Regions from separate parts of the Lactobacillus sp. wkB10 genome, predicted to be linked through region 1. Evidence: predicted binding sites of a transcription regulator. Region 1 holds the regulator's gene; the other holds the start of a gene.
What was found. The regulator Rex, encoded in region 1, represses fermentation and respiration genes when NADH is low (regulators of the CRP and FNR family bind a similar motif). The targets are predictions, from matches to a motif close to TTGTGAANTANTTCACAA.

Region 1 (9,847 bases):
CGTTAAATAAATCACGCTCGTTTGCTATTTTGCTAGTTGCATGCCTGGTAAATGCAAGATCAATTTGATCGTTATCAATTCCGGAGCCGTTATCTTGAACCACAATTTGCTTCAATCCGGCATCAATAAAGTCTATTCTAATTCTATCGCTGCCCGCATCAATTGCATTTTCAACCAGTTCTTTTACCACACTGGCAGGTCGTTCAATTACTTCTCCAGCTGCAATCTGATTAGACAGACTGGCCGAAAGCTCATGTATTTTTGCCATGACTAGTTTTCATCCTTTAAATCTTCCTGCCAGTTTTCGACTAGTTGCATCACTTGCAGTGGCGTCTGATCAGCCAAATAAATATTAGAAATTTCATCTAAGATATCTTTTTCTTTATCAGTCAATTCATCTTTAGAATCTGAAGGTGTTTCAACAGACTCAGATTCTTCTGTTGCAGCTGCGGAACTAAACAAATCTAATTGCGTAGAAGCCGGACCTAAATTACTTCCTTGAGCTTCAAGCCTATTAAGCAATTTGGTAGCTTTTCGTAATACTTTTCTCGGCAACCCGGCAAGTTGAGCAACGTGAATACCATAACTTTGATCAGCAGGTCCAGGTAAAATTTTATGAAGAAAAATTAATTTGCCGTTTTCTTCAGTTGCTCCCACATGAATATTCTTTAAATGAGGCAATGTCTGTTCCATTGCTGTTAGCTCATGGAAGTGAGTCGCAAATAAAACTTTAGCACCAACCTCATCATGTAAATACTGGACAATTGCTCCAGCCAAAGCCATGCCGTCATAGGTTGCTGTTCCTCGACCAATTTCATCAAATAATACTAGACTCCGCTTGGTTGCATGCTGTAGTGCGTCGTTGGCTTCAGTCATTTCGACCATAAAAGTACTTTGTCCTGAAATCAAATCATCTGCTGCACCAATACGAGTAAAAATTTGATCAAAAATAGGCAAATCTGCACTATCGGCAGGCACAAATGACCCGATTTGAGCCATCACAGCAATAAGTGCCATCTGCCTCATATAAGTGCTTTTTCCGGACATATTAGGACCGGTTATCAGAAAAATGTCTGTATTTTCTGTTAATTTTACATCGTTAGGAATAAACGACCCTGCCTTCATCACTTGTTCAACTACAGGGTGTCTTCCCATAATAACCTTAACATCCTGATTATCAGTATGAAATTGTGGTCTACAATAATTGTTGTCCTCGGCAACTTGTGCAAAAGCACAAAAAACGTCAAGTTTAGCTACTTGTCCACCTAACTTTTGCAATGCCGGAATGTATTTTTTGACTTCTTCTCTTAGTTTCACAAACAAATCATATTCTAAATCCGTCGATTTGGTCTGTGCTTCTAAAATAAGGTTTTCATGCTCTTTAAGTTCAGGTGTGATATATCGCTCAGCATTGGTCAAAGTTTGTTTACGGGTATAACGATCTAAAGGTACTTTGCTTTTATTCGAGTTTGTAACTTGAATGTAATATCCAAAAACCTTGTTGTAGCCTACTTTTAAATTTTCAATTCCTGTTTTGGTTCGTTCATCTTGCTCCATTTCGGTCAGCCATCTTTTACCATTATTCATGGCTTCTCGGTAACGGTCCAGTTGATTATCAACGCCATCTTTGATTAACCCGCCCTCAGTTGTCAGAACCGGTGGCTGATCAACAATAGTATCAGTAATTAATTTAGCAATACCCTTTAACGGATCAATTTGTCTTGCAAAATTTTGCAAATTTTTATTATCCGCCTTTTGCATTTCAGCCAAAATTGTTGGTACTGCATTGAGAGAATGTGCCAACTGCAATAACTCTCGCGCATTGACACTGCCAAAAGCAATTCGCCCAGTCAAGCGTTCCAGGTCATAAACCCCTTTAAGAGCATCCTTAATATTTTCCCGAGTAAAATATTCATCAATTAATGCTTGCACCATTTCCTGCCGTTTATTTAACTGCTCAACAGACAAGAGTGGTCGAGCCAGCCATTGTTTTAACAGCCGTCCGCCCATTGCAGTGTGAGTTTTATCCAAAACCCAAAAAAGTGAACCCATTTTCTTACCTGTTTTAGCAGATGCTGTTAATTCTAAGTTATCTCGCACAGTATGAGACATTTGTAAATACTGATTGACTTCATAACTTTGTGCTACTTGCAAATGAGCTAAACTTCGGCGCTGGGTCTGCAATAAATAACCTACTAATTGTCTAACAGCTGCCTTTTCGGCAGAATTAGTTAAATTTTGTTCAGCAAAGGAAATCTCCGCATGCTTACCAGTCAGTTCTACTGGCTCTGAAATAGTAATATTTGCTTTATGAAAAAAATCACTATCTTTGTCATTTAAATGTCCATTAAAAACAACTTCGCGAGTTCGCAGAGAAAGCAACTCATTTGAAACGGCAGCAAAACTCTTTAAATGTGTGGCATAAATTTCACCGGTAGATAAGTCACTGTATGCAAGTCCAAAGCAGCTTTTGGTAGTCACAACCGATGTAAGATAATTTGATTCTTTAGCTTCACTAGGTTTGTCATTCATCAAGGTTCCGGGAGTCACAAGTTGAATTATACCCCGTTTAACCATCCCTTTAGCTTGTTTAGGATCTTCGAGCTGTTCACACAAAGCTACCTTGTAGCCTTTTTCAACCAAAGTATCTACATAGGATTGAACCGCTACATGCGGAACTCCTGCCATTGGAACAGGATTTTCGGTTTTATTAGATCTGTGAGTCAAAGTTAATTCTAAAATTTGAGCACCTTTGATTGCATCATCTTCAAATAATTCGTAAAAATCACCTACCCGATAAAAAAGGAAAGCATCGGGATATTGCTTTTTAATTTCGTGATATTGCTCCATCATCGGAGTCAGGTTTGTTTGCGCCATTATTCCCCTTCTTTTCTGCATTACTGTTATTATTATACGCTAAACTTCTTGTTAAAAGAAAAAAGACCGCAAGTAAAACGATCTCTTTTCACAATATGCTTTTTAGTTGCAATAAATGCTTTCTGTTTAAAAAATTTAAGCAATGTGACCTTCAATACTCTGTAAATCCTTTTTGCCATCCATTTTCACAATAGCGGTAATTGCAGCAGTAATGCCTCTAACATCATCTGTTAAATTAAGACATGGAGTTTCAGGTTTAGCAACAACTTGCTCAGGTAAATATGGAATATGCATAAATCCAGCTTTTAAATTATGAAATTCCTTATCAATCATATACTGCACTTGATACATAATATGATTGCAGACAAAAGTTCCTGCAGTTGTTGAAACAGAGCTTGGCAATCCAATTTCACGAATTGCTCGTGCCATGGCCTTAACAGGAAGTTGTGTAAAATATGCGTTTTGACCATCTTCATGAATAGGCCTAGCAATAGGTTGATAGCCTTTATTATCAGCAATACGTCCATCATCAAAATTGATAGCTACGCGTTCTGGAGTCAAAGCATAACGACCACCAGCTTGACCGATATTTAAAACATAATCTGGTTTTTCCTTAAGAATAGCCTCATGAACCACTTCTGCACAGTCACCAAAAACTGTTGGTATTTCAAGTTTCACGATTTTTGCACCTGCAATTTCATTGTCCAGTCTTTTAACTGCTTCAATTGCAGGATTAATCTTATCTTCGCCAAAGGGATCAAAACCTGTTACAAGAATTTTCATTATATTTTCTCCTTACTATCTAAAAAGCTAAAAAGTACATTAAAATAATTTGAATGAGCAACATGCTAATTGCAATCGGAAATTGTTGTTTGATCACACCTAATTGATCTTTCATTTCCATTAATGCAACTGGCAAAGTATTGAAATTGGCTGCCATTGGAGTAAGCAGTGTGCCACAATACCCAGATGTCATTCCCAGTGCCGCAACTACAATCGGTGAACCACCTTGAGCCACAACGAAAGGTATACCAATCCCTGCTGTAATAACAGCAAAAGCAGCAAATGCATTACCCATAATTGCTGTAAATAATGCCATAGCAATACAATAAAGCGCAACTCCTAATAAGTGGTTTCCAATAGGAAAAAGACCAGAAATAGCCTTGGCAGTCACTTGTCCTACACCTGAAGCTGTAAATACCACACCCAAAGTAGCGAGTAATTGTGGTAAAATTCCGGCAGAGCCGACAGAACGCACCATTCTTTGTGTATCTTCGTAGACTACTTTGGTATTCGATTTAGTCAAAATTTGTGCAACAACAAGTGAAACAATAGCTGCTACACCGATACCTACTTGACCACCTAAATCAGTAAATTGGGCTATGACCAAAGCTAAAACTGCCAGCAGTATACTTGGTAAGAAAATCCAGTTGCCAATGCGTTTAACCGTTTTTTGAGCAACTTTTTCATCTAAATCCTTTATGTGTCCTACACGCACTTGTTTAAACAAAGATAATAAAGCAATGATCAGGATAATGCCACCATTAATTGCATTTGGCAACCACTGTCCAGCACAGAAAAGCACAGCAAACAAAAGCCAAAACGTTCCAGTACCCCAGCGGACTGGATTAGATTGATCACGCCAAGATTCAATAGCAGCAGCGAGGAAAAAAAGGCCAATTAAAATATAGAATGCAAGTAAAATATTATTAATTAAAGTTTCCATTATTTCTCCTATTTTTCTTTCTTCTTCATTAGCTTTTGGTCAAATGCGTGATTGTAGAACAAGCATAAAATATAGCTAATAATTGCAACTGGGAAGGTATATAAAACTATTCCAGATGGATCTACAGGATGACCGAGCGATTTCATTGTACTTGCAATAAGTAAAACACTTGAGGAAGCTACAAACAGGTTTTGCGCAAAGAAATTACCAAAATTTTCTGTTGCAGCAGCTCTTCCTTTAATTTGGTCTACTTCTAGAGGTGTCAATTCGCTATTAACCTTACCGGCCGCTTGCGCCATTGGATTAATCAATGGCGCAATAAACTGGACGTGTCCTTGTAATGAAATACCAAAGGCACCGGCAATTTCACGAATGGCCTGATAAATATCGAATATACGACCAGGTGTCAGTTTTTTCATTTTTTTAATTAAATTAACAGCGGCTTGTTTTAAACCATGTCTTTCTAAAATTCCAATAGTTGGTAAAGTGAGAAAGAAAAGAGAAACCATTCTGTTATCCATAAATCCTTTACCTAGAATTGTCAAAAATGAGGTAAAATCTATTCCTGAAACTAATGCCGTAACTAAAGCAGAAATTACGACTACAGCTATTGTATCAAGCCCCAAGGCAAACCCTAACACTATAACAACAATACCCAACAAACTTAAATATTCCACTAATGTTCCTTTCTAGTGAATAATCTTAACCAAGATAAACTAAAAATGAATTGTAACAAAAAATCCCACTAGCAAGCCCCACAGGATTGCTAGTAGGATTTATTAATTAACTAATAAAAACTAAATTACATCACACCTGGATTGCCAGCACCTGAAGCATTTGGATCAGCAGCAGGTTTATCTTCTGGTATCTCGGCAACAACTGCTTCAGTAGTTAGGAGCAAAGCGGCAATTGAAGCAGCATTTTGTAAAGCAGTACGGGTTACCTTGGTTGGGTCAATAATTCCGGCTTTAACCATGTTTTCCCATTTGCCATTAGCTGCGTTATAACCAACTTCGTTATCTTGTCCTTCAAGTTTGTTCAAGATAACTGAGCCGTCTTCACCAGCGTTGTCAGCAATTTGACGGACTGGAGCAGTCAATGCCTCTAAAACAATGTTGATACCAGTTTGTTCGTCAGCATTATCACCTTTAAGATCCTTAACAGCATCCTTAACGTCTACTAATGCTGTACCACCACCGGCAACATAACCTTCGTCAACGGCTGCACGAGTGGAGTTCAAAGCATCTTCAATGCGGTATCTGCGTTCTTTCAATTCAGTTTCAGTAGCAGCACCAACATGAATAACAGCGACACCACCTGTTAATTTAGCTAGACGTTCTTGCAATTTCTTCTTATCGAAGTCAGAGGTAGTCTCTTCAATTTGCTTTCTAATTGAATCTTCACGGTCTTTAATTGCTTCATCAGAACCAGAACCATCAACAATAGTAGTTGAATCCTTAGTTACAGTTATGCGACGAGCTTGACCTAACTGATCAATCTTAGTGTCCTTCAATTCAAGACCTAAGTCATCAGTAATTACTGTACCACCAGTTAAAGCGGCAATATCTTGCAATTGTTCTTTACGACGATCACCAAAACCAGGAGCTTTAACAGCAACAACGTTAAAGGTACCACGAATCTTGTTCAAAACCAAAGTTGGTAATGCTTCACCAGAAACATCATCTGCAATAATCAGCAATGATTTGCCTTGTTGCACAATTTCTTGTAACAATGGCAAAATGTCTTGAATGTTAGAAATCTTCTTATCAGTGATTAAAATGTATGGATTGTCAAGATCTGCTTCCATCTTGTCATTATCAGTTACCATGTATTGTGAAAGGTAGCCACGGTCAAATTGCATACCTTCGACTACTGATAATTCGGTTTCAATACCACGTGAATCTTCAATAGTAATAACACCATCATTACCAACTTTTTCCATTGCGTCAGCGATCAGGTCGCCAACTTCTTTTGAAGCTGAAGATACTGAAGCTACTTGAGCAATTTGGTCTTTTGAAGAAACAGTATGACTAATCTTATGTAATTCTTTAACTACGGCTTTAGTAGCTTTTTCAATACCGCGGCGAACTCCTACAGGGTTAGCACCAGCAGTCACGTTCTTCATACCTTCACGAATAATTGCTTGAGTTAAAACAACAGCAGTAGTTGTACCGTCACCAGCTATGTCATTAGTCTTTTGTGCTGCTTCGGCAACTAACTTAGCACCCATATTCTCATAGTGGTCTTTTAATTCAATTGCCTTTGCAATTGTCACACCATCATTAGTAATGTCCGGGTTGCCATATGATTGCTCCAAAACAACATTTCTGCCCTTAGGACCAATAGTTGCTTTAACAGTATCAGCTAATTTGTCAACGCCCTTTAACAGGGAACGTCTTGCTTTTTCTGAAAATTTAATTTCTTTTGCCATATTTTTATGCGCTCCTTAATTACTTAACAATTGCTAAAATATCTTTTTCATGAAGGACTAAATACTTTTCGTCATCGTATTTGACATCAGTGCCTGAATATTTGTCATATAAAACAACGTCACCCTTTTTGACAGTCATAGGAATTTTACTGCCATTTTCGGCATAACTACCTTCACCAACAGCAACAACTTCACCTTCTGTTGGCTTTTGTTTAGCATTAGAAGCCAGGACGATTCCGCCTACAGTTTTCTCTTCTTCTTCTTTAACTTTAACGATCACGCGATCACCAATTGGTTGTAACACGTTTGTCCCTCCTAAAATTAAATTATTAATCTATCTTTACGTGTCATTAGCACTCTTATTCATCAAGTGCTAACTTACATTTATGATAATAACCCCTTTTCATAAAAAATGCAAGAAAAAATTAGCACTTTGAGTAAAAAAGTGCTAATCGTATTTTTATGCCTACTTTTTCTTATCTGAGTCAAGGAAGTAAATTAGAGTTTGTAATTCCGTTGCTAAATCAACGTTCTGAATTCTAATACCACTTGGAGCAGACAAACGAATTGGCGTGAAATTCATAATTCCTCGAATACCAGCTTCAACCATATCATCAGCTGTCCTTTGTGCTGTCGTGGAAGGAACAGTCAAAATTGCAATAGAAATCTGTTGGTCACTAAGCTGTTTTTTTAGTTCACTCATGTCATAAACAGGGACACCACTGAGAATCTTGCCTGTAATTTTATCATCAATATCAAAAGCACATGAAATACGAATATTGTTTGTGCGTTTGAAATTATAGTTTAATAAAGCATGGCCTAAATTACCAACGCCAACCAGGGCAACATTTGTTAAAGTATCTTGATTTAAAATCTTTTTAAAAAAGGAAAGCAAACTTTTTACATCATAACCATAACCACGTTTTCCCAATGCACCAAAGTATGAAAAATCACGTCTGATTGAAGCACTATCTACTTGAACAGCCTCAGATAATTCAGTTGAGGATACCTTTTCTTTACCAGCCTCATTTAAAATTATCAGGTAGCGGTAATATAGCGGCAATCTTTTAGCCGTAGCCGTGGGTATTTTGATTTTTTCCATTTAAAAAGCCTCCAACTTGATTAAGTATATATTTTGTTTTGTGAATTTTTCAGCAATCACTACTATTTTATCTATAAATTTGCGCCATTTGCAAACATTTTTTTCACAATCTATCAAATTTTAGCATAATAGTAACAGGTTTGATAATAGAAATTTATTTTTTTACTCTTTTAATTAAAAAATGCTTCTTTTTTACATTTATTTCCTATATTTATCAATCAAACTCTCCCACAAGAATTTTGCTACGTATGCTAAAATGGTTTCTAGGTGAAAAATTATGATAATTGCTCAAGGACACGATTTAGAAAAACAATTCGGTGCCAACACATTATTTAAAAACGTCAATTTTTCAATTGACTCAAATGCAAGAATAGGTCTCATTGGACCCAATGGTGTCGGTAAAACAACTTTGCTTAAAATTATGACCGGCGAAGAAGAAGCCACACATGGTGACTTTACAATCAATAAAAATATAGATGTTGGCTATATTGCTCAAGAAAATGATTTAAATGAAAATAAAACTATTTGGGATGAAATGCTGTCTGTTTTTACTCCCCTAATTAATATGGGTAAAAAGATAAGGGATTTACAAGAAGAAATGTCTGCAAATCCGCAAAAAAAGGACCTGCTAAAACAATATGACCAGTTGCAATACAGCTTCGAACAACAAGGTGGATACACCTACCAGGCCGATATCAAAAGTATTTTGAACGGATTTAATTTTCCTGAAGCAACTTGGACTAAAAATGTTGGCAGCCTTTCTGGGGGAGAAAAAACGCGGCTTTCTTTTGTTAAGTTGTTATTGCGCAAACCTCCATTATTACTGCTTGATGAACCTACCAACTATCTGGATTTAGACACACTAGACTGGCTTGAAAGCTATCTTAAAAACTATTCTGGTGCTATTTTGGTAGTTTCCCATGATCAATATTTTTTGGATAATTTAGCAACACAGATTTTTGAATTACAATTTGGCAAATTAACTGTGTTTAAAGGAAATTATTCTGCCTACGTCGCTGAACGTCAATTACGTGACCGTCAACAAGAAGAAGCATACGAAAAGCAGCAAGAAAAAATCAAAAAAGACGAAGAATTTATTCAAAAAAATATCGTAAGAGCTAAAACTACTAAGAGAGCACAAAGTCGGCGCAAGCAACTGGAAAAAATGGAACGAATTAGTCCGCCCAAGCACAAAAACAAAGTCAGAATTAATTTTCAAAGCGAGCGGCCATCCGGTAAAGAAGTGCTAATTTTACGTAATTTAACTATTGGCTATCCCACAAAAACAATGGTTCACGGTATTTCTCTGCAAATTAATAAAGGTGACCGTGTAGCCGTTATTGGTCAAAATGGTATTGGTAAATCAACTTTACTAAAAACCGTTATGAAGGAGTTAAAACCGAAAAAAGGTTCAATCAAATATGGAGCTTCGTTAGACATCGGCTACTATGATCAAGAACTGCAAGGGCTTGATCCAGGTAAAACTGTAATCGATACAGTTTGGGACCGTCATAAAACAATGCCTGAAAAAGATGTGAGGTCGATTTTAGCCAGTTTCTTATTCACAGCAAAAGATATTGATAAAACTGTAGGTCAACTTTCCGGTGGTCAAAAAGCGAGATTAACCCTAACAGTTTTGTCGCTTGAGCATAATAATTTTTTATTGATGGATGAACCCACAAACCACCTGGATCTCGAAGCCAAGGAGGTT
Region 2 (9,847 bases), on a different contig from region 1:
CAATATCAAAATGGAGAAAGTATATCTTATCCTGATTTTACTATTAATAAAGGCGATAAGGTCTTACTTTCAGGAGATTCAGGCACAGGTAAGTCAACTCTATTCAAAGTCCTGCTGGGACAACTTAAGCCCAAAACTGGTGAGGTCTACTTTACTGCTCAAGATGGGACTAAAATATCGCCTCAGCAAGCTCGACTAGGTTACATAGCACAAGATGCAACGCTCTTTCCTGATACTATTGCAAATAATATTACGATGTTTAACAGTAAATTGGTTAGCAAACTAAAAGAAGCTGTCCAAAAAGTTCAGTTGGTACCAGATTTAGCAAAGTTTCCAAATCAAATTAATACAACGGTTGATTTAGATCAAGGCAATTTATCAGGTGGACAAAGACAAAAAGTAGTTTTAGCCAGGGCTGAAATTCATGATGAACCATTTTTGTTACTTGATGAAGCAACTAGTGCAGTTGATAGTAAGTCTACCAGTGAAATTATTGGCAATTTGCTCGATACCGATAAAACACTTTTAATGATTGCACATAACTTCAGTCCGGAACTAAAAGACAAGTTTGATTATCAAATCAATTTAAAATCAAATAAAAAATCAGGTAATCAAAATGACAATTAAAGAATTTTATAGGATAAATCCTTTACGCTTTATTGTTTTACTTTTAATCAATATTGGTTTCTATTGTCTTTTAATAATTACTACTTTAATCAGCATGCTTTTAACAACGGCAATTCAGATGGGAAACTTTAAAAACTTTTTAATTGCTATTTTATATTCCTTTCTATGCGTAATATCAGATTATTTAATGCAAGGGCTGTCAAACTACCTTTTGTCGCGACAAGAAGAACAATATAACATTGCAATCAGAGCAAAAACTGTTAGTCATTTTTATGCAGATCAAAAAGACCATGCAGTAGCACAAGTTCAAAACCGGTTAACCAATGATATAGTTCAAAGTCAGCAAAATTATATTACTCCTTTTTTTAGCTTAATTGGAGGAGTAGTCATTATAGTTTCTACCATTATATTATTGGTTTCATTACATTGGAGTTTGCTTGTTACCATATCAATAATGGTACTAATCTCCTTAATTTTGCCAAAGCTGTTGGAGAAGCCCTTACAAAATTCAATGATTCAAGTTTCTAAGACCAACCAAAAATATCTAGATTGCCTGGAGAAATGGCTTAATGGACTTGCAGAAATACAACGCTATTTTAGTGGTGCAAAATTATTTAAGGTAACGAATAAAGCTGCTAAAAATTTAGAAGATGCTAATGTTAAACAGAATGGTGTTATGCAACTACTAACCGTAATAAATGGTCTAGTATCGGCTATTTTCTCTTTGATTTTATTTTCATTAGTCGGTTATTTGTTTCAACAAAAACTAGTTGTGTTTGGTGCCATTACCGGAGTAGGCAACTGCCAATCATATTTGAGACAGGGAATTCAGTTTATAGTAACCTCTTATGGGAAAATGAAGGGGTCCGAAACTCTAAATAAAGAAATTGCTAAAACAGCGACACCAGTAGAAAAGGTGCAAACTACAAAAAAGGTAAGACCAGTTGCGATTAGCACTCACAATCTGAATTTACAATTTCCCAATGGTGAAAGGTTGCAGTTTCCTGATATTAATATTGAACAAGGTGAAAAAATATTGTTGACTGGAGATTCAGGAGCTGGCAAATCAACATTGTTTAAACTTATTTTAGGACAAATCAAGCCAAGTTCTGGACAAATCATATTTAAAGATAAAGATGGTTCAAGGATTAATCCAGATATGAGTAAAATTGGCTATATTCCGCAAGACCCTGTGCTTTTTCCGGTAACCATTGCTGATAACATGACTATGTTTTCCGATAAATTAAAAAGTGCACTGCCACAATTAGTTGAAAAAGTTCAACTTGCTGGCGATATTGCCAAGTTTGATGATGGTTTAGAACAAAAAATCGATTTAAACAAATTGAATATTTCTGGTGGTCAAAGACAAAAGATTGTTCTAGTACGAGCTTTAGTCCATCAAAGTGAAATTTTTTTGATTGATGAAGGAACCAGTGCTATTGACCAGCAAGCGACAATGCAAATTTTGCGGGAAATCACATCGAGTTCTGCTACAGTAATCTTTATTGCACACAGCTTTAATGATCAGATGAAAGAAATGTTTGACAGAGAAATTCACTTAACGAAAACATAAAGCAATAAAAAGGAGGTAAGATATTATGACAATTAAGGACTTTTATAAGCAAAACCCTTTACGCTTCATGATACTAATTTTGATTACAGTTTTAGAGTGGACTTTACCAATTGTAACTACACAATTAATTATGCTTTTAACCACAGCAATTCAGCAACAGAAATTCCAACAGTTTTTAATTATAAATGTCATTTCATTTATGCCTTTCTTATTTCAATATTTAATACAAGGACTGCATGCGTTCTTTCTATCAAAACAACAAGAGGAATTTAATTTTCATATCAGAAAAAGATCTGTATCTCACTTTTATGCGGATCAAAAAGAGCATTCTGTTGCCCAGATTCAAAATCGATTAACAAATGACCTGAATCAAAGCCAAGAAAATTATTTTGCACCATTTTTTGGTCTAATTGGTGGTGTTATTAATTTAGTATCTGTAATTGTTCTGCTTATTTCATTACACTGGAGTTTACTTCTCACAATTATTTTGATGGTGGCTATTTCATTATCGTTACCAAAATTATTAGAAAAGCCACTACAAAATTCAATGACCAAGATTTCAAAGAGTAATAATCAATATCTCGATTGCTTAGAAAAGTGGCTTAATGGCCTTGAAGAACTACAACGTTATTTTGCCGGAGGAAAACTATTTAAAGTAACTAATGATGCAGCTAAAGAGCTAGAAGATGCTTATGTCAAGCAAAATGGGATTACGCAATTACTAAGTATAATTAATGGATTGGTATCAGTTTCTTTTTCATTAATTTTATTCTTACTAACGGGTTATTTGTTCCAAGCTAAAATAGTAGCATTTGGTGCAATCACTGGAGTAGGCAATTGTAATCTCTACTTAAGGCAAAGTATTCAAATCATAGTTAGTCGTTATGGACAAATAAAGGGCTCCAAAACTTTAAATCAGGAGATTGCCCAAACGGCTGCGCCAGTTAAAAAAGAGCAAGCTGAAGAAGTAGCAACTCCAGCATCACTTAGTACCCATGATCTTAGTTTGCAATTTCCTAATGGTGAAAGCCTAATTTTTCCAGACATTAATATTAAGTCAGGTGAAAAAGTGCTTCTGACTGGTGATTCTGGAGCTGGAAAATCAACTTTGTTTAAACTCATTCTCGGACAAATCAAACCAACTTCAGGGCAGATTGTTTTTAAAGACAAGGATGGTGCTGTGGTTAACCCAGATATGAGTAAAATTGGCTATATTCCCCAAGATCCTGTGCTTTTTCCGGTGAGCGTTGCTGACAACATGACGATGTTTGTAGACAAATTAAAGAGCGCTTTACCGTCACTGGTTGAAAAAGTACAATTAGCAGGTGATATTGCCAAATTTGATGAAGGATTAAATCAAAAAATCGATTTGAACAAGTTAAATATCTCAGGAGGACAAAGACAAAAAATTGTTCTGGTGCGGGCTTTAGTTCATCAAAGTGAAATAATTTTGATTGATGAAGGAACTAGTGCAATCGATCAGCAAGCTACTATGCAAATCTTGCATGAAGTGACGTCTACTACTGCTACCGTTATTTTTATCGCTCACAGTTTTAATGAACAAATGAAACAGCTATTCGACAGAGAAATTCATTTGGTCAAAAAAGTTAAAGATTGAAAAGAATTATACTTTTAACTTAAATCATAACAAAAGTAGTAAAAGCAGCTGAATCAGCGATTCAGCTGCTTATTTATTTTTTGGTTTTCTCAAGTATCGCAAAGTGCCATTTTTAATGTAACGCTGAAATTTTTGGTATAACGGATCAAAAATTTGAGGTTCATCACTATTTGACATCATGATTTTAGGGAAGAAAAAGCGTTCGTCGCCTTGCAATGTGCCATTCAATGAACGTACAAGAGGACTCAAATGTGATAATTCGATTAATTGTCCATCGTCTTGCATAATTTCAATTTGACTGTTAGCATTTTTACCAGTCGGTTTATAAGCATCATAAGGTTCATCAAAAGCTGAATTGGTATCGGTGTAATAATTTGGATCAAAACCAGCCTGTTTGATTAAATCTTTTAATTTTGGCAGTAGATTTTTGGTTTCTGGATTGATACATACACTGGCTAAAGGTTTTCTGAAGAGATAGCGCCTTGTTAAATCAGATAGAATCGGATCGCTGGCTTTTGTCCACATTGAAAAATTAGTTTCCATTACGCCATCATCTAGCTCCAGGTAATCATCAAGCGTCCAGTCATTAGCCAGAAATTTTGCTAAACTAGGAGTAACTGGCAAATTCCCTTGTTTATAAATGATTTTGGCTCTTTCAAGCAAATGCTGTAAAATAACTTCCATCGAACGACCGACTCTGTGGAAATAAACCTGTTGATACATTTGATAACGAGAAACAATATAATCTTCAACAGCATGCATTCCCGCCATTGTAAAGCAAATTCCCTCACTATATGGGCGAATTTCTTGCAAAATTCTAGATAAATCGAACTTTCCATAAGTAACTCCAGTGAAGTAAGCATCGCGTTGCAAGTAGTCCATTCTATCGGCATCTGCTTGACTAGAAATCATTTTGACTACTTGTGGGTTAGGGTAAGTTTTAGCAATAACGCTGGCTACAAGACCTGGAAAATTTGGTGAAACTGTCCGCAGGACTTGATTAATTTCTGTATTTGAGTCAGTGATAATCTTTTGACCAATTTTTTCGTGGTTTGTATCAAAAAGATGTTCGAAAGTATGTGAATACGGTCCATGTCCAATATCATGGAGAAGTGCAGCACATTCGACTAATAATCTGTTATTATCGTCCCATAGACCATCACCAGGCCTCTGTGATGGATATTTTTTTGCAAAAATATTGCAAATTCTGCGAGTTAATTCATAAACGCCCAGATTATGTTCAAAACGTGTGTGTGTTGCACCAGGGAAAACATATGCAATGGGACCAAGTTGCTTAATTCTGCGCATTCTTTGAAATTCTTGGGTTTTCAGGATATCAAGTATAACTTTGTCTTCAATGTGGATGTACTCGTGAACTGGATCTCTTAAAACTACTTCTTTTTTAAGTTTAGTGTTATGAAAATTTGGCATGTCGAATCCCCTAAAGCTGTTATATTAATTTGTTATTAATAACTTAAATTATAACAAACTTAGACTCTTTAGTTTAACATCATTGTTCTTTTAGCTTATTTTATTAAAATTAAATAATAAGTTTGCCAGCTTTAGCAGATGTGCTCATAATTGTTAAGTCATATATAGCATAAAAAGACAGGTGATTAAATGAACTATATAGGTAAAAAATTAAAAAGTTTACGTCAAGAATTAGGATTGACTCAAACAGAAATGGCAGCTGGAGTTATTTCAGTTTCATTTTACTCGAAAGTAGAAAGAGGACTAAATGATATTGGAGTAAATGACTTTTTAGAAATTTTGCAAAAGCATAATATTAGTGTAAAAGAGTTTTTTGGTAACTATAAAACCAAAGAGTATAATAAAGAAAAAATTGTGATTCTGATTCATAAATTTATAAATATGGCGTATAACGGAAATACTTTTCAAATAAAGGAAATAATTAATGAACTTGAAAAAATTAATCCTCAAACTCCTTTTATTAAATTTACTATTTTAGCCACCAGGCTAATTGCTGATACTCATGATGAAAAAACACTTGATAATCTAAGTGACAATCAAAAAAAAGAGATCAAGAAAATAATTTTTCAAAAAGATAGTGATGAAAATGAATATTATAGAATCATATTAATGGCAAATTTAATACAAATTTATAGCATAGATAACGCGGCATTTTTTATTAATAATATGATTAGAAAATATCAAAATTTTAATAAAATAGATAAAAAGACGTTGCTGGCTTTAAGCATATTAATGATTAATTATGTTGATTGGTGTATAAAAAAAGACAGAAAAGAACTTTGTTATGAAGCTTTATCTTACTTAAAGAAAATGCCTAATCACATAGAATTAGCTTTTACTAAGATATTGGGCAATTATTATAATGACTTGTGCAAAGGTAAAAGAATTGCGGCTAAAAGTATTTTAGAAGTTTTGACTGATGCTGGTTACGAAGTAAATGTTACAAGAATGGTAAATAATGATTTTCAAATATGAAAATTATGAAACATATTTGTATTTAAGAGCTATCATGAAATTATTAAATGATTAGAAAAGGAGTGGTATTATGGATTTGTTAAGAAACGTAATCATCTGGTTACCAGATGAGCCGTAAATTTATTTAAAAATAAAAAATTAACGAATAGGTGAATATTTATATTTGCCTATTTTTTTATGTAAAAAGGTCTTAGTTACCTTATTCACAATATCTGAATTTAGAATTATAATTAAGTTGTCTATATCAGAGCTTTTTATATGGAGGCTTAATAATGAATAATGAACACAATTTTAAATGGGATGCTGTTTATGATGTAATAGTTTTAGGCTTTGGTGGAGCTGGTGCCACAGCTGCCAGGTTTGCGGCAGACAGTGGTGCTAAAGTTTTATTAGTCGACAGTGCGCCAGAAGGTCATGAGGGTGGTAATACACGTTATGCTGGTCAAATGGTGGGAGCTGGTACGGATTATGAAGCTTTAAAGAAGTACCATGAAAACTTGGCAGCGCCTTTAAAACCAGACAAAGAACCATTCAACAATTTAATTGAAGGAATGGCTAATATGAGTGAATATTTTGAAAAATATTTGGGTGTTAAACCAGTTAGCATGAAGAAATTGCTGGCTGGTACTCCTTCGACCAAATATGTGACTGAATATCCTGAATTGCCTTGTGCTGATTCTTATGATGATTACTTAGTTCATAATGGCACAAGTGATGCTGCCTTGTGGAAACTTTTACGCCAAAAAGTACTAGATCATTCAGAAAAAATTACTGTTTGGTACAGCAGTCCAGCTAAACATTTAATTCAAGATGGCGGCTCGAAAATTGTTTTAGGTGCTCAAATTGAACGAGATCATGTCTTACGTAACATTAAAGCAAATAATGGTGTAGTTTTAGCTGTCGGTGGTTTTGAAAATAATAAAGAAATGATTCAGACATTTTTGCAGTCTTCTTATTTGTCACCAATTGGTTCGCTTTACAATAGGGGTGATGGTATTAAAATGTTGGAAGAAGTAAACGCTCAGTTGTGGAATATGCGATCATTTGAATCTCTAGGTCAATTTCACGGTCTTTCACCAAGGCAAAAAGAAGGTATTCGTTCGACATATGCTTTAAATGTCTTCTGGTCAGAAATAGCAAACGGTAGTGCAATTGTCGTTGGTGAAGACGGTAGCCGCTACTTTAATGAAGCTGAACTAAATCGTCATGGTCACATTTATAATCATGGTGATTGGGTAGTGCCATTAAATCAAAACCATCCTTATATGGTTTTTGACCAGGAAAAATATGAAGAACTTCTTAATGAACCAGATGATGGTCTTAAAGTGCCTCATTTCTTGGATAATATTATTAAGGCTGATTCAATTGCTGATTTAGCTTCTGCAATTGGTAAAGACCCAGAAGTTTTGTCTCAGACAATTTCAGAGTTCAATTTTATGGCGCAACAAGGAAAAGACTATGCTTATCACCGCGACCCTGCAACTTTACGTGCATTTAGTCAAAATGGGCCATTTTATGCAATTGCTCTGAGACAAAATATGCTTAATACTCAGGGTGGCGGCCGCCGTGACGGTCATGCCCAAGTACTAGATCCTAATGGAACACCAATTCCACATTTATTTGAAGCAGGTGAATTAGGCTCTCCATTTGTTAATAAATATACTACCGGTGGAAATATTGCAGATTGTTTAATTTCCGGTAAAATTGCCGGCGAAAATGCCGCTGTTATAAAACAGGATATATCTAGAATCGGTACAACGGATCTAAATAGTGCACCAATTAATGATAATTTTGTTGCCTCAAGCGATGAAGGCGATCAAAAATTTAAAGTTGGCCCTAATCAATATTTAGGATACAGTAATCAAGGTATGGGTGATGGAGTGGTTGTCAGAACTACGTTGAATGAAGCCGGTAAGATTGTGGATGTTGAAATCCTGAAGCAAACCGAAAGTGATGACTACGGCTCAAAAGCTGTTAAAGAATTACCTCAAAAAATGGTTGAGCAAAACACTTATGATGTTGACGCCGTTTCTGGAGCGTCAGAAACCAGCAGAGCGATAAAAGAAGCTGTCAAAGATTCTTTAAATAAGGCAGAGAGAAAGTAATAAATTTTCAAACGCACCTGTAAAATGCATTATTTGCAGGTGTGTTTGTTATATTAAAAGCTATAACTGTTTAAGATAATATACATTTTTAAAAGACGAAGTAGTTTCGTCTTTTTTGTTTGCTAAAAATCTCTCACTTTTGTTACCTCGCCAGCATTAAAATTTTTCAAACCCTCTTCAGTTTCTAAGACTAAATTTGCCTGTTGTGTTAAGTCTGTCACTTTTCCCTGTATTCTTTGTTTGCCTAAAGTCAGGACAACATCATGATTCATTAATGCAAGCTTCTTTTTGTATTCAGGCAAAAAATTGATTTGATCAAAATGAGGAATAAATTCTAATAAATTTTCTGTAATTTGAGCGATAAATTGACAAATTTGCTTTTCACTGGGCATTTTTGTTAGTAAGTTGCCAGCGGTCTTTAATTCATTATTCAAACGCTCTTGATAAAGATTACAGCCAATGCCAATAACAGCAACTTGGGGCTGTGGTAATTCAACCAGGATTCCAGCTATTTTTTTACTCTTAAAAAGCAGATCATTCACCCATTTGAATTGAGTATCTAGATGAAATACCTCTTTAATAGCTAAATGCAGCTGCCATGCAATACCTGTAGTTAATAATCCTTGATTCTGCCAGTTCAACTGCGGAACCTTAATTACTAGTGATAGATAAATGCCACCTTTTTGTGAAATAAAGTGCCGACTTTGTTTACCATAGCCATATGTTTGCTCGTCACTCCCGTATAGCACGGGACCTGAATACCCCGTAGCTGCTAGTTTTTGTTTTGCACATAAGTTTGTGGAATCGATGCTTTCCCACCAATTTATTTTCAGTGGGAATTTAGTCAACAATATTTTGAGATATGCTTCTTTTTTTGCGCTATTCATTAATAATATATCCTTATACCTAATTAAATCTACAAAATACTTTGAAATTCAAACTATTTTCTTTTAGATTTTTTTAAAAAATACTTGCCTTGTTAGCTAAAATAAACTAATATTGCAAAAAGGAGTTTGACATTTAGAAAATAATACCATATCATACTCTATAATAATTTATTTTGAATATAAAAGTATTTAAAGGAGATGCTGTTTGTTGATATAAAGCGAAATTATTTGCATTAAAAAGTTTAATTATGGCTTTATATATGTTAAAAAATATGTTTATCCTTATGGATTATATATTTGAGTAAGAGGTGATGCTATTGGAGACAAGTTTAAAACGCATCAATAATCTTTTGTCCACAGTTTATTCAGATATTATGAAAGTTGAAGAGCGCGAATTACGTAAAAGCGAATTTAAAGACATTTCACTAAGAGAATTGCACGCAATCGATGCGATTACCATGTATGAACACAAGACCAGTTCCCAAGTAGCAAGTGAATTGATGGTAACAGCAGGTTCGCTGTCAACAATGGTTAATAACTTGGTTCGTAAGGGCTATGTTGTGCGAATAAA

Region 2: a site for Rex is predicted at 6,476-6,493, ahead of LACWKB10_RS01585 (FAD-binding protein). Genes of this name have one in related genera too.

The regions. Positions count from the first base shown of each region.
Region 1 covers NZ_JRJB01000008.1:9,892-19,738, forward strand. Annotated here, with positions in the region: gene mutL (DNA mismatch repair endonuclease MutL) at 1-268, opposite strand, end outside; gene mutS (DNA mismatch repair protein MutS) at 271-2,853, opposite strand; gene pcp (pyroglutamyl-peptidase I) at 3,013-3,660, opposite strand; gene LACWKB10_RS06395 (DUF979 domain-containing protein) at 3,680-4,603, opposite strand; gene LACWKB10_RS06400 (DUF969 domain-containing protein) at 4,612-5,280, opposite strand; gene groL (chaperonin GroEL) at 5,406-7,034, opposite strand; gene groES (co-chaperone GroES) at 7,054-7,338, opposite strand; gene LACWKB10_RS06415 (redox-sensing transcriptional repressor Rex) at 7,501-8,136, opposite strand; gene LACWKB10_RS06420 (ABC-F family ATP-binding cassette domain-containing protein) at 8,414-9,847, shown strand, end outside.
Region 2 covers NZ_JRJB01000002.1:32,353-42,199, reverse strand. Annotated here, with positions in the region: gene LACWKB10_RS01610 (ABC transporter ATP-binding protein) at 1-627, shown strand, start outside; gene LACWKB10_RS01605 (ABC transporter ATP-binding protein) at 617-2,200, shown strand; gene LACWKB10_RS01600 (ABC transporter ATP-binding protein) at 2,226-3,818, shown strand; gene LACWKB10_RS01595 (HD domain-containing protein) at 3,888-5,249, opposite strand; gene LACWKB10_RS09780 (helix-turn-helix domain-containing protein) at 5,439-6,284, shown strand; gene LACWKB10_RS01585 (FAD-binding protein) at 6,557-8,389, shown strand; gene LACWKB10_RS01580 (biotin--[acetyl-CoA-carboxylase] ligase) at 8,512-9,276, opposite strand; gene LACWKB10_RS01575 (MarR family winged helix-turn-helix transcriptional regulator) at 9,588-9,847, shown strand, end outside.